Regions from separate parts of the Rhizobium sp. IY2 genome, predicted to be linked through region 2. Evidence: predicted binding sites of a transcription regulator. Region 2 holds the regulator's gene; the other holds the start of a gene.
What was found. The regulator LexA, encoded in region 2, represses DNA repair genes until DNA is damaged. The targets are predictions, from matches to a motif close to TGTTCNNNNTGTGTTCNG.

Region 1: a site for LexA is predicted at 5,843-5,860, ahead of ruvC (crossover junction endodeoxyribonuclease RuvC). Genes of this name have one in related genera too.

Annotation. Positions count from the first base shown of each region.
Region 1 covers NZ_JBLKNU010000006.1:280,811-288,210, reverse strand. The annotation lists gene ACMUVN_RS20725 (MBL fold metallo-hydrolase) at 1-615, shown strand, start outside; gene ACMUVN_RS20720 (pyridoxamine 5'-phosphate oxidase family protein) at 748-1,251, opposite strand; gene ACMUVN_RS20715 (YebC/PmpR family DNA-binding transcriptional regulator) at 1,392-2,138, shown strand; gene ACMUVN_RS20710 (LLM class flavin-dependent oxidoreductase) at 2,217-3,218, opposite strand; gene ACMUVN_RS20705 (methyl-accepting chemotaxis protein) at 3,345-5,660, opposite strand; gene ruvC (crossover junction endodeoxyribonuclease RuvC) at 5,902-6,411, shown strand; gene ruvA (Holliday junction branch migration protein RuvA) at 6,454-7,068, shown strand; gene ACMUVN_RS20690 (AbrB/MazE/SpoVT family DNA-binding domain-containing protein) at 7,143-7,400, shown strand, end outside.
Region 2 covers NZ_JBLKNU010000001.1:1,521,438-1,528,837, forward strand. The annotation lists gene eno (phosphopyruvate hydratase) at 1-946, opposite strand, end outside; gene kdsA (3-deoxy-8-phosphooctulonate synthase) at 1,169-2,014, opposite strand; gene ACMUVN_RS07470 (VOC family protein) at 2,011-2,907, opposite strand; gene lexA (transcriptional repressor LexA) at 3,105-3,824, shown strand; gene ACMUVN_RS07480 (ComEC/Rec2 family competence protein) at 3,805-6,237, opposite strand; gene gltA (citrate synthase) at 6,528-7,400, shown strand, end outside.

The DNA of each region.
Region 1 (7,400 bases), on a different contig from region 2:
GACACGCCCGGCGGCATCATCATCGCCACAGACTATAACGGCTGGTACAGGCCGGCGACGTTGCCCGATGTGGTGACCATGAACAAGGCGCACACCACCCACTTCACCTTGACTCCCGATCCCGGCATCAAACATGTTCTGCATGGGTGGAGCGACGTTCCCGGCGAAAAGGCCGACATCGATCTCGTCGTCGGCGATGCCTATATCCGCAATGTTCCGACGGATATCCGCTTCAGCTACGGCCTCGGCGGCTCGCAGGAGAACGGCAATTCCATCTTCATTTTCGAGATCGCCGGCCTCTGCATCGGCCATCTCGGCCACCTGCATTACGAACTGACGGATACCCATTATATCGAGATCGGCCGCCTCGATGTCGTCATGGTGCCGGTCGATGGCGGCCTGACCATGGGCGCCGACAGCATGAGCCGCGTCATCAAGCGGCTACGCTCGTCGCTGATCCTGCCGATGCACCGCCGCGGCCCGCCGGTCGATGCCTTCGTTTCGATGTTCGGCAAGGATTTCGACGTCGCCTATGCGCCCGACGACAGCATCACCGTCTCGATGCGCACGCTGCCGAAAAAACCGCTGATCTATGTGCTGAAGGGAGTGCGGTAAAAGGCCCGGCGGTTTCCCTCCTGCAGCGCCGCGCGTCTTTTAGACGCGCAAAGGACGCTGTAGCACTGTGAATTGCTGCAATTTTATCCTTAAATCGGTTCCGATTTAAGAATTATGCAGGAGCCTTGCGCGTCAGGCAAATTGCAGATGACGCTTGATGCCGACATCCGGCATCTTGTCGTCGTCTAGATTGGCCTTGGCGATTTCCCAGCCGAATTTCAGCTTGTTGCCTGTGGAAACCCAGATCTCGGCATCGTCGACGTGGAGGGAAAGCATGGTGAGCTTGGGGTCCTTCTTGCCGCCGTCGTACCAGGCGGCAATGATCGAACTCCAGTACTCCTCGATCTTGGAAGGGTCGGGGCGCACTTCGATCACGCCGGCAAGGCAGGCGTGATAATCGTGATCCTTGCCGATGACACAGAAATGTGCGCGGCTGCCGGGCTTGATGGCGCGCACGATGTCGGCATCGGTCTTGGTATAGAACCAGATGGTATTGGTGGTGGGATCGGCATGCGGCGCCATCGGCTGCATGTGCATGTCCAGCCCCGAAATTCCGAGCATGCCGGCATGAACATCGTTGACCTGATCCCAGAGCTGACGTGCTGGATGTTCCTGCGCCTCGCTGAGACTTGCCATGACCGTTCCTTTCGTTGGGTGGAGTTCGATTGAAACGTCATCCCCTCGCCTTTGTTCCGAACTGCTTTTTCCTTGAACGGGTGCCGTTTCGCTCTTATAAGGCGGCCCATTCCGAACAATGAGACGTGAACAGGGGTGCCATGGCTGGCCATTCACAGTTTAAAAACATCATGCACCGCAAGGGCCGTCAGGACGCCGTGCGGTCGAAAATGTTCTCCAAGCTCGCACGCGAAATCACCGTTGCCGCCAAGGCCGGCCTGCCCGACCCGACGATGAACGCCCGCCTCCGCCTGGCGATCCAGAACGCCAAGGCCCAGTCCATGCCGAAGGACAATATCGACCGCGCCATCAAGAAGGCAGCCGGCGCCGACGGCGAAAACTACGATGAAGTCCGTTACGAGGGCTATGGCCCGGGCGGCACGGCGATCATCGTCGAGGCGCTGACCGACAACCGCAACCGCACCGCCTCCAACGTCCGCTCGATCTTCACCAAGGCCGGCGGCGCTCTCGGCGAAACCGGTTCCGTTTCCTTCTCCTTCGACCATGTCGGCGAAATCACCTACAAGCTTTCCGTCGGTGATGCCGACAAGGTGATGGAAGCCGCGATCGAAGCCGGCGCCGACGACGTCGAGACCGACGAAGACGGCCACTACATCACTTGCGGCTTCGAAGCCCTCGGCGAAGTGGCGAAAGCGCTGGAATCGAGCCTCGGCGAAGCCGAAACCGTCAAGGCCATCTGGCGTGCTCAGAACAACGTGCCGGTGGACGAGGAAAAAGCCCAGTCGCTGATGAAGCTCATCGACTCGCTCGAAGACGATGACGACGTGCAGAACGTCTATTCCAACTTCGAAGTCTCGGAAGAAGTGCTGGCGAAGCTCTCCGCCTGAGTTTCCTCAGACAGGTGTTAAATAAAACCCGGCCGCAACGCCGGGTTTTTTCTTGCGGGCAAGATCCTTGTGTAGATCCTAAGCGGCGGCTCGCATGAAGCTTCCCAGCCCCGCGAAGAGCTCCACCGATTTCAGCCGCGCCTCGATGTCATGGATCGGCATCGAGATGATCACCTCGTCGGCCTCTGTTTCCCGCAGAAACTCCGTCAGTTTCGCTTCGGCCGTCTTTGGCGAGCCGACGACGGCATAACGCAGCGTGTGTTCGACATTCATCTTCTCCATCGGCGACCAGAAGTCCTCCATATCGGCCACCGGACGCGGGAACGGCCCGCGGACATTGCGGCGCAGATTGACGAACTGCTGCTGGGCGGAGGTGAAATGGTACCGCGCCTCCTCGTCCGTCGCCGCCACCGCGCCCATGACGCCGACCATCACATAGGGCTTGTCGAGTGTCGCCGAAGGCTGGAAACGGTCACGGTAGATGGCGATCGCATCGAGCAGCATGTCGGGTGCGAAATGCGAGGCGAAGGCGTATGGAAGCCCGAGCATGGCGGCGAGCTGCGCACTGTAAAGGCTGGAGCCGAGCAGCCAGATCGGGATATGCGAGCCATTGCCGGGAACGGCGAGGATCGCCTGGTTCTCGACCGGTGTGCCAAGGAGTTGCTGCAATTCCACCACGTCGTTGGGGAAGCTGTTTGCGCCGGCTTCGAGGTTGCGCCGCAGCGCCTGTGCCGTACGCATATCCGTTCCCGGCGCGCGCCCGAGGCCGAGATCGATGCGGCCGGGGAAAAGCGCCTCCAGCGTGCCGAACTGCTCGGCGATGACGAGCGGCGAATGATTGGGCAGCATGATGCCGCCCGAGCCGATGCGGATGCGCTTGGTCGCAGCCCCGACATGGCCGATGACGACTGATGTGGCGGCACTGGCGATCCCCGGCATGCCGTGATGTTCGGCGAGCCAGAAGCGCTTGTAGCCGAACTCCTCGGCCTTCTCAGCCATCCGCGCCGAACTTTCGAGGGACTGACGCACGGTGCTGCCTTCGGCAACGGGGGAAAGGTCGAGTATGGAGAAGGGAACCATGGAAAACCTGCCGGGCAGTTGAAGGATGCAGCCTATGTAGGTTCGCCCTCGCACCATTCCAAACCATGCGCGCAAACAAAAAGGGCCGCGCGAGCGCGACCCCTGCCAGATGCTGGAAGCGATAGCTTAGCGGTGACGGCGCAGCACATGCACCTCGGCGCTCGGCTGGTGGTGGCCTTGCGGCAGCGTGAAATTGCCGAGCTGGCGGTCCATTTCCAGGGCTTCCGTCGCCAGCCGGTGGATCGCCGCCGTCGTCTCCTCGACCATCGAGGCGTTCTGCTGCGTCATCGCGTCGAGTTCGGCGACAGCGCTATTGATCTCACGCAGCGTATTGGCCTCCTCGCGGGTCGCGCCCATGATCTCGTTGATCTGCCCGTTGATCGCCTCGACATGGGCGCCGATGCCCGTGAGAGCAACGCCCGCCCTTTCCACCAGCGTAACGCCGCTTTCGACCTCATGCGTCGATTTCTGCAGCAGGTTGGAGATCTCCTTCGCCGCGCTCGATGAGCGCTGGGCGAGCTCGCGCACTTCCATGGCGACGACGGCGAAGCCCTTGCCGGATTCACCGGCGCGCGCCGCCTCGACGCCGGCGTTGAGCGCCAGGAGGTTGGTCTGAAAGGCGATGTCGTCGATGACCGAGATGATCGTGTTGATCTGGCGCGAGGAAGCCTGGATTGCCTCCATCGCCGCGATCGTCTCCTGCATGATCTGGCCGGAGCCCGTCGTTTCCTTCTTGGCGTCGCGGGCGATGCGCTCGGCCTGTTCGGCCCGCTCGATCTGCTGACGGACCGACTGGGTGATGGCGCTGATCGCATTCGCCGTTTCGGTGATCGAGCCGGCCTGGCGCTCGGTGCGCCCGGCAAGCTCGTCGGCGCCGGTGCGCATCTCCTCGGAGCCGGCGCGCACCGCCATCGAGTTGCCGCCGATTGCCGTCATGGTTTCGCTGAGCGTCGCCAGCGCTTCGTTGAAATTGACCCGCAGGCTTTCGAGCTCGTTCGGGAAGCGTGTATCGATCTGGTAGGCGAGATCGCCGTTCGCCAGATGATGCAGGCCCTCGTCGAGCGCCTCGACCACCTGCTGCAGCGTCTTCGCCTCTGCCTCGCGCTCGGCCAGATTCTGCTGGCGGTCGTGCTCGGCCTGCAGGCGCGTCTCTTCACTGGCGGCTTCGAGCTCGCGGCCTTCGATCAGCGACTGCCGGAAGCGGGCGAGCGCGTTGGCCATCGTGCCGATTTCGTCCTTGCGGTTCAGGCTGCCGATCTCGCTGTCGAGTTTGCCGTCCGCGACATCGCGGGTGACGCCGGCAAGCCGGGCAAGTGGCGAAAACAGGAAATTGGTGACGAGGCCGGTCGCGACCGCCATGACGACGAGCACGCCGATGCCGATCATCGTCAGCAGAGTGGCGATCTCGATCGAGCCGGCATTGAGTTCGCTGAGCAGCACGCTCTCGACCACCAGGAAGCGGTCGCCGCGATAGTCGATGCCGCGGACATAGGCACGGGCGGCGCCATCCGCCCGGTTGAAATCGGCAACCGTCATCGCCGAACTGGCAAGTGCGCTCTGGATGAAGGTGAAGGGTGTGGCATCGAGCATGGCAAGCTTGCCGGCCGCATCGAGACCGATAGCCGATCCATCGCCGGAGACGATCGCCGCCCGTGCCGTGCTGCCCTGGACGATGCCCTTGGCAAGGATGCCGGTGACGATGTCGTCGCGCACCTTGAAGAGGATGATGCCCTTGGCCGCTCCGAGCTTGATGATCGGCACGGCATAGAAGATCGCCGATTTGCCGCTGCCGGCATCGACGCGAAGGCCGGAGAAACCTGTCGGCGCGGCATCATCGGTCGCCTTGGCGGTATTCTCGATCGCCTTGGCGAAAGCGATGCCGGCGCCGGTTGCCTTCCAGGCGTCCGACTTCAGGTTCTCGGCGAAATCGTCCTCCTTCTTATAGGAATAGAGGACCGTGCCCTCGAGATCGGCGATCAGCAGGTCGCTGAAGGCGGTATCCTCGAGGTCGCGGGCGACTTCGCCCTGCGTCTTCTCATGGTTCGAATAATAAAAGCCGCTCGGCCCTTCCGGCTTCATAAGCTTCTCGCGCTGGTCGGCCGGGTTGGGATTGTTCGATATGAAAACCTTCTTCAGCTCGGCACGAGCGTCGCCCGAGGTCTTCTCGATGGTTTTCCAGCCGCTCTTCAGGCTGGTGATCGACATTTGCAGCGCCTCGATGCGCGCAATCGAGTTGGCCTGGTTTTCAAGCTGCGCCAGCTGGTCCTGCAGCATGTCGCCGCGGAAGATCAGCACGCTTTCCTTGGCCTTCAGCGCCTGCTCGTCGGAGATGCGGCTGCTGGCGAAATAGGCGAGTACGTCGATGACCGCGATCGACAGCACGGTCAGCAGAATGAATGTGACGATGACCTTGAAGGACAGGGATTGAAATCTCTGTGCCATGTACGACGAACCCCTTCTGAACGCGCTTGCCAGCCTGGCATGCAGCGCATGCCCGATCGACTGACCTGTAAACAGAACATCGGGGGCTTAATCTTCGTGAAAAGAAGCCCCTCTCGTATTGACGACTAGAATTCGGGCATCTGTTTTAATTCGCGGTAAATGGCGGGGCCTAAATCCGGGAGTGTTTTTGTTTTGTTCACATATCGATGGCACTTATTTCGCGATCGCTATAGGTTGAACCATGCAAAATACGATTCGCATTGTCGGTATTGATCCCGGACTTCGCCGCACCGGTTGGGGAATCATTGACACGCTGGGCAATTCCCTGCGGTTTGTCGCGTCTGGAACCGTGACCTCCGATGGCGACATGGACCTTGCCTCTCGCCTTTGCCAATTGCACGACGGCCTGGCGGAGATCGTCCATAGCTACAAGCCGGATGAAGCCGCCGTCGAACAGACCTTCGTCAACAAGGATGCGGTGGCGACCTTGAAGCTTGGCCAGGCCCGCGGCATCGCCATGCTGGTGCCGGCGCGTGCCGGCCTGCCGGTTTCGGAATATGCCCCGAACGCCGTAAAAAAGGCCGTCATCGGCGTCGGCCATGGCGAAAAGCACCAGATCCACATGATGCTGAAGATCCTGATGCCGAAAGTCGAATTCAAGGGCGACGATGCTGCCGACGCCCTGGCGATCGCCATCTGCCACGCGCATAATCGCGGCAGTAACAGGATGCGCCAGGCACTGGCCGGTTAATCTATACTTGACTTGTTCCCATCTGCTGAGAGACCGCGACCCATGATCGGCAAGCTGAAAGGCACCATAGACGAGATCGGCGAAGACTATGTGCTCGTCGATGTGCACGGCGTCTGCTACGTCGCCCATTGTTCGGCCCGCACCCTGTCCAAGCTCGGCTCGGCCGGCGAGGCCTGCGTGCTGTTCATCGAGACCTATGTGCGCGAGGACCAGTTGAAGCTCTTCGGCTTCATGAGCGCGCTGGAGCGGGAATGGTTCAACCTGCTCCAGAGCGTCCAGGGCGTCGGCGCCAAGGTGGCACTCGCCGTGCTGTCGACGTTGACGCCGGGCGAACTTGCCAATGCGATCGCCCTGCAGGACCGCGCCGCCGTCTCCCGCGCACCGGGCGTTGGTCCGAAAGTGGCGATGCGCCTCGTCACCGAGCTCAAGAACCGGGCGCCGGCCTTTGCCGGCGAAGCGATCAATATCGGCCTCAAACAGGAACTCGGCGAAGGTGTCGCGGCAGCACCTGTCGCCGATGCGGTTTCCGCACTGACCAACCTCGGCTATTCCCGCGACCAGGCGGCGAATGCGATTGCCGCAGCCATGAAGACGGCAGGCGATGGTGCAGACAGCGCCAAGCTGATCCGATTGGGATTGAAGGAACTGGCGCGGTAGAGTAGGATAAACTGTCGATTTTCCGACAAATGACAAATTTTCCGACTCACTCACCAAAATAGGACTACTGATCGATGTGGGGAGAATTTACGCTTTCACCCAAAGGCCAGATAACGCTTCCGAAGGAACTGCGGGATGCTCTCGGTCTTCAGCCCGGCGATCAGCTTGTTTTCTCCATCATCGACGGAGAGGTCGTGATCACACCAAAATCGATCAACTTCAACGATCTCGCAGGCCTTCTCGGATCGCCTCCAAATGGACGTGCTTCCCTGGAGGAGATCGACGCAACGGTGACCGATGCTGCGGGCAGCGATGTGGTCGACGAAGCCACG
Region 2 (7,400 bases):
TGACGAAGAGATCGTCGCCGACGAGCTGGGTTTTCTTGCCGGTCAGGTCGGTCAGCGTCTTCCAGCCATCCCAGTCGTCCTCAGCCATGCCGTCCTCGATCGAGATGATCGGGTACTTGGCGGCGAGTTCGGCCAGATATTCGGCCATGGCGCCCGATTCGAGCGTGCGGCCTTCCCCTTCGAGAACATATTTGCCGTCCTTGAAGAATTCCGTCGAGGCGCAATCGAGGCCGAGGTAGATGTCCTCGCCCGGCTTGTAGCCGGCTTTTTCGACCGACTTGACGATGAAGTCGAGGGCTTCGGAAGCGCTCTTCAGGCCCGGTGCGAAACCGCCTTCGTCGCCGACATTGGTGTTGTGGCCCTGTGCGGCAAGTTCCTTGCGGAGCGTATGGAAGACTTCCGAACCCATGCGCACGGCTTCGGCGATCGTATCGGCGCCGACCGGCAGGATCATGAATTCCTGGAAATCGATCGGGTTGTCGGCATGGGCGCCGCCGTTGATGATGTTCATCATCGGCACCGGCAGCAGGCTGGCGGAAGCGCCGCCGACATAACGGTAGAGCGGCAGGCCGGAGGCCTGGGCGGCAGCCTTGGCGACGGCGAGCGACACGCCGAGGATGGCGTTGGCGCCGAGGCGCGACTTGTTCGGCGTGCCGTCCAGCTCGATCATGATGTTGTCGATCTGGATCTGGTTTTCGGCGTCGATGCCGCCGATCGCATCGAAGATCTCGGTGTTGGCGGCGTCGACCGCCTTCTGGACGCCCTTGCCGAGGTAGCGCTTGCCGCCGTCGCGCAGTTCGACCGCCTCATGCGCGCCCGTCGAGGCGCCCGAGGGAACAGCCGCACGGCCCATGCTGCCGTCTTCGAGATAGACATCGACTTCGACGGTGGGATTGCCACGGCTATCGAGAATCTCGCGGGCGATGATATCGGTGATTGCAGTCATGGGTTCTTCCTGCTCAGTGGGTGATAAGTCGTTCGAAACCTGTCTTAATCGAAGGCGAGCAAATTACAATGCCGCAATTGCCAGCCTTCGAACCAGCGTTCCGATGTGGGCGAAAGCGCGTCGCGATCTCTAACATTCGCTTGGTCCGCGCCTTGCTCTTTGGTTTTGCGCGACATGCTTATAGCGCGATCGTGTCAGACTGTTGAACGTCAAGCTGGGTAATCAGGCCTTGGCGACCGCATCGAAGGCAAGCAGCTTTTCGAGGAGCCGCGGCATGTCCTTGAGATAGACCATGTTCGGTCCGTCGGAAGGCGCATTGTCGGGGTCCTGATGGGTTTCGAGGAAGACGCCGGCAATGCCGGTCGCCACCGCTGCGCGCGCCAGCGTTTCCACGAATTCCCGCTGGCCGCCCGAGGAATCGCCCTGCCCGCCCGGCTGCGCCACGGAATGGGTCGCGTCGAAAACAACGGGAGCACCCATCGACGCCATGATCGGCAGCGAACGCATGTCGGAAACCAGCGTGTTGTAGCCAAAGGAGGCGCCGCGCTCGCACAGCAGCACGTTCGGATTGCCGCTGGCGTTGAGCTTCTTCAGGACGTTTTTCATATCCCAGGGAGCGAGGAACTGGCCCTTCTTGACATTGACGACGCGGCCGGTCTTGGCGGCGGCGATGAGAAGATCGGTCTGGCGGCAAAGGAAGGCCGGGATCTGCAGGACATCGACGGTCTTTGCCACCTCGGCGCATTGTTCGGCGGTATGAACGTCGGTCAGGACGGGAAAGCCGAATTCCTTCTTGAGGTCGGCAAAGATCTCCATGCCCTTTTCAATGCCGATGCCGCGTTCGGCCGAAAGCGAAGTGCGGTTCGCCTTGTCGAAGGAGCTCTTGTATACGAGGCCGATGCCGAGCTTTCCGCAAAGCTCCTTCAGCGTGCCGGCCACCATGAAGGCGTGGTCGCGGCTCTCCATCTGGCAAGGGCCGGCAATCAGCGACAGGCGGCCGGTGTTGGAAAAGGTGACCTGGCCCTGGCCCTCGCCGATCTTGACTTGGGAATTCGTATCTGTGCTCATCGTGTTTCCTCGAAGGCGAAAAGCGTGCCCTGCCCGGGCGCGGGCTTCACCAGAATGCGATTGTTCTTGCGCGTATATGTCACCCCGTTAGCAGCCAAATGCGCTTCTGTCACGGCAAGATCGGCGACAGCGAAGAGAATCGCCCGGCCGCGCAGGCCGCGGTCGGCGGATGGGACGGCGACCTCGAAATAGGCCTCCAAACCCTCCGGCGTCATCAGGCTGATTTTCACATTCGACGCCGCGATCTTGACGCCGAAACCGGTGTTCTCGACTGCCGATTGCGCGCTGGCAAGACTGACGAAGGCGGCGAAGGCAGCCGCATCGGGCGCGCAAAACACCACCTCGGCAATGCCGGTGACGCCATTGGCATGCGCCTCCAGCGCGCCGCGGTCGGCCGGCAGCGGATTGACGCGCTCGACGGTGAAGAGAAAGAGATCGGGCGCGCGCAGGTCGCCGGCAAAGGCCAGCCTGAAGCCGGCAATGCTCTCAGAACCATCCGGCATCGTCATCGGCCGGCTGAACGCCAGCATCTCGCCGGCGCTCGCTCCGTCGCCGACGAAATTCCGATGATCGATATCGGCATCCTCGCTGCCGAAGGCCACCGCCGAAAGCCCTTCCTCGCCGCAGCGGAATCGGAAGGCGCGGTTGCGGGCGGTGAAGACATTGCCTTGCCGCGCCGATGCTTCACTTTCCCTAACGCTCGCAATCCCGAGCGGCTCCAGATAGGTCTTATCGGCAAAAAAGACGCAGGCATTCTCCGTTCCGAAGGGATGACGCGCATCGGCGGCAACGGTAAAGCCCAGCTTGCCGAGCCTCTCGCGCGCCAGATCGATATTGACGACCGGCAGCACGACATGATCCAGCGGGCGTGGTTTGGCGGAATGCTCGTTCATGGTATCCCCTCTCCTCACACGGCAGAGATGTGCGACAGTGCCGCGCAAGGCAAGACTTGTCGGCCAATCCGGCGAATGAAAATAAAAATCTCAACGAGTTGGCGCCAAGTTTTACGGAAATTTAGCTACTTGCGGAACACATATGGAACATATAGTGTCTGTTCTGGATTTGTTTCAATCACGAGGTCACAACGTCGATGCTCACGCGCAAACAACAGGAGCTTCTCCTCTTCATTCATGAGCGCATGAAGGAATCCGGCGTTCCGCCGTCTTTCGACGAAATGAAGGACGCCCTGGATCTCGCTTCGAAGTCCGGGATTCACCGGCTGATTACTGCGCTCGAGGAGCGTGGCTTCATTCGCCGCCTACCGAACCGGGCCCGCGCACTCGAGGTCATCAAGCTTCCGGAGGCCTATAGCCCCAGCATCCAGCCCCGGCGCGGCTTTTCGCCGAGCGTCATTGAGGGCAGCCTGGGCAAGCCCCAGCCGGTCGCCACTCCCGCTCCTGCAAAACCCGTCGCCGACAATGGCAACTCAGTCTCCGTGCCGGTCATGGGCCGGATCGCCGCCGGCGTTCCGATCTCGGCAATCCAGAACAACACCCACGACATCGTCGTTCCGGCCGATATGCTCGGCTCCGGTGAACACTACGCGCTGGAGGTCAAGGGTGATTCGATGATCGACGCCGGCATTTTCGACGGCGACACCGTGATCATCCGCAATGGCAGCACCGCAAGCCCTGGCGACATCGTCGTTGCTCTCGTCGACGACGAAGAAGCGACGCTCAAACGCTTCCGCCGCAAGGGCGCCTCGATCGCGCTGGAAGCGGCCAACCCGGCTTACGAGACCCGGATCTTCGGGCCAGACCGCGTCAAGGTGCAGGGCAAACTCGTCGGCCTTATTCGCCGCTATCACTGACACCCTGCAGGCCGGTTTCGACAAAGCTGTTGCTGCGCCAGTCATAGGCGCGATGGCGGATCCATGGCCGCCACAGATCATCGAATGCGGTTGTGACCTCCATGCCGGCCTCGGCGAAGCGCAGCTCGACGGAACCGGTCCGGCGCAACGTCTCGCCGGTGAAGAGCGTCGCGCCTGAGCGGCAGCTGTTGAAACGCAGGCGGACCGACGTTACCACGATATCGGCCGCATCGCAGGCCGGAGCGAGATAGGCGGCATTGTCGATGACGGCGACCACATGACCGTTGCCAAGCCTTGATATGCACCAGGCCTTCTTGACACAGGAAAAGCGGTTTGCGTCACCGCCGGCTGCGGCCGCCCGCATCGCCGCCCTCGCTTCGTTCTGCTGATCGCGGGAAAGCTTGACGCGGCGGTCCTCTCCCGCTGGCGGGACAGCAGGACCATCCAGCATCTTCGGCGGGTCATGCGCCGGCAGGACGAGCGCGCGCTGCCATTGGTCGAAGATGAAATCCGGCGGGTTTTCACGGTTGGAGGCCATTGCCGCCGCCTCGACGACCGCGACGAGACTGCCATCTTCCGAAATCACCAGATCCGGCGGCCGGGGAACCGGCAGAACCAGCAGGATGAGCGTTGCGACTGATATGATCGACGTGCCCATATGGCGCAGCCGAGTGCGGAGTAGCGTCAGCAGCAGGAAGCCTGCCACGGCGACCGCGAAATACCAGGCGGGCAAGCGGCCGATGCCGATGTCGCCACCCCAGCCGGACACGGTCTTGGCGACGGCGATCACCAGATCGAGGCCGAATCCGACAATCTTCCAAGGCAAAACGTCCAGACCGAAAGGCATGAGCAGCATCGCCAGCAACCCGGCCGGCATGATGATGAAGGAGATGATCGGCATCGTCGCGAGGTTTGCCGGCAGGCCGTAGGCGGTCAGGCGATGAAAATGCTCGATCGAAAACAGTGCGGTGGAGAAACCGCCGATCAGCGAGGTCAGGAAGACACCGCCGAAGAACCCCGCAACCGCGACGAAAGGCCTGACGATCGGCAGCTTCAGGAAGGCATTCTCGCGGACGCGCCGATCCTTCCACAGCTGATAGCCCGACACGAGCGCCAAGGTTGCGGCAAAGGACATCTGGAAGCTCGGACCCAGGACCTCGGACGGCGAAATGGCGAGGATGACGAGCGCGGAGAGAGCGACATTGCGCAGGCTGATCGACGGCCGGTCGAAGAAGACGGCAATCAGCATGATCGCCATCATGATGAAGGCGCGCTCGGCCGAGACCGCGAAGCCGGAGATCAGGAAATAGGCCGTGACGGCGATGAGCGCGCCGGCGGCGGCGATCTTCTTCGTCGGATAGGCCTGGGCGACGCCGGGAAAGAGGCTGAGCAGCATCCGGAAGCCGACGAAGAAGATGCCGGCCGACAGCGCCATGTTGAGTCCTGAGATGGCGATGATATGCGCCAGACCGGACTGGCGCAGCGCCTCCGTGGTCGCATTCGAGATGGCGCGCCGTTCGTCCGTCACCAGAGCAGCGGCAAAAGCGCCGGTGTCGCCGGGCAGAATCGATCGGATGCGGTCGCCGATGCCGCTGCGCAGCCGGTAAAGCCATTCGAGCAGGGTTTCCGCCGTCGATCTGGCAGCCTGCGGGCCTGCCTGCAAATCGACTTTCGTCGGCGCGCCGTAGAAGAAACCATTGGCGCCGATGCCATCGAAATAGGCCCCGAAGGAGAAGTCGTTGAGCTGTGGAAGTGCTGGGCCTGACGGCGGTGTCAGCCGAGCCCTGCCGGTGATGATGTCACCGATCTCGAAAGGCGCGTCGGCGCCGCGGGCGATCGCGGTTATCCGTTCCGGCGGCCGCTTCACCTGCGGCACCTCGGTGCCGGTGACGGCCAGAATGTAGCGCCACCGGCCGCGACCATCGCCTTCGCGCCGTTCGACACGGCCGGTCACCGTCGTCGTCACGGCGGAGTCGAGGATCACGGTCGAAGCCCGCCAGCTTTCGAACTCCGCCGAGACCATGCCACCGGCCACAAGTGCAAGCGCCAGCAGGACGGTCCGCAATGCCGCCCGCATACGGCTGGCGATCAGAACCGCGGTCGTCAGCACCAACAGGCAGAGCAGCGGTGCAATGACCGGAAAATCCGATGCTCCAAGAAACCAGAAGGCTGATCCGGCGCCGAGGAAGACCGGCGAGAATAGCAGCAGGCGGCCATGATCCGCCTCCTCGCCCAGCATGCGCCTGCCGGCACGCAGCGATTGCGAGGCCAAAGCCGGCAGGCGATGGCGCAACGGTGTCGCCGACTGCGTCCTTGCCGGCCGCGACACCACGGCAGGGGGAGAAAAACCGGAGGTATCGGCAAGGCCGGCGCCTGCTTCCGGCCGCAATTCGACTGTCGTCAATTCCTGCATGCGCCGCCCAAGCTCAACCGCCAAGGCGGCCAGAATGCAACCTCCCATCAAATCCGGCAAGAATAATCGATTGAAATATGAGGGAAAATCGCGAGTGCCAAAAGGCCAGTCGAATCATCAGCTTCCGATATGCACGCGGCTCATCGCTGCAGTGCCTAAAAGGTGATACCGCAATGCACAAAATGCCGTCACGGTAACTTGGCATTAGCTTCGCGATCATATAGCTATCGGTGAGGACGCTTAACCCCTATGGCGCTTTTAAGGCGCCACCGCCATTTCGGAGGATCAGCATGACGGATCAAAGCGCTACAATAAAAATCGGTGACAAATCTGTCGACCTTGCCGTCAAGAGCGGCACGATCGGCCCGAGCGTCATCGATATCGGTGCCCTCTACAAGAACACGGCTTCCTTCACGTACGATCCGGGTTTTACCTCGACCGCATCCTGTGAATCGAAAATCACCTACATCGACGGCGACGAAGGTGTTCTGCTGCATCGCGGCTATCCGATCGAGCAGCTCGCCGAGCATGGCGACTTCCTGGAAGTCTGCTACCTGCTTCTCTACGGCGAACTGCCGACCACCGCGCAGAAGAAGGATTTCGATTATCGCGTCACGCACCACACCATGGTGCATGAGCAGATGAGCCGCTTCTTCACCGGCTTCCGCCGCGATGCGCATCCGATGGCCGTCATGTGCGGCTGCGTCGGCGCGCTGTCGGCCTTCTATCACGACTCCACAGACATCACCGATCCGCACCAGCGCATGGTCGCCAGCCTGCGTATGATCGCCAAGATGCCGACGCTCGCCGCCATGGCCTACAAATACCATATCGGCCAGCCCTTCGTTTATCCGAAGAACGACCTCGACTATGCGTCGAACTTCCTGCGCATGTGCTTTGCCGTGCCTTGCGAGGAATATGTGGTCAATCCGGTGCTTGCTCGCGCCATGGACCGCATCTTCATCCTGCATGCCGATCACGAGCAGAACGCTTCGACCTCGACCGTCCGTCTCGCCGGTTCGTCGGGCGCCAACCCGTTCGCCTGCATCGCGGCCGGCATCGCCTGCCTCTGGGGGCCCGCACATGGCGGCGCCAACGAAGCAGCGCTCAACATGCTGAACGAAATCGGCACAGTCGACCACATCCCGGAATATATCGCCCGC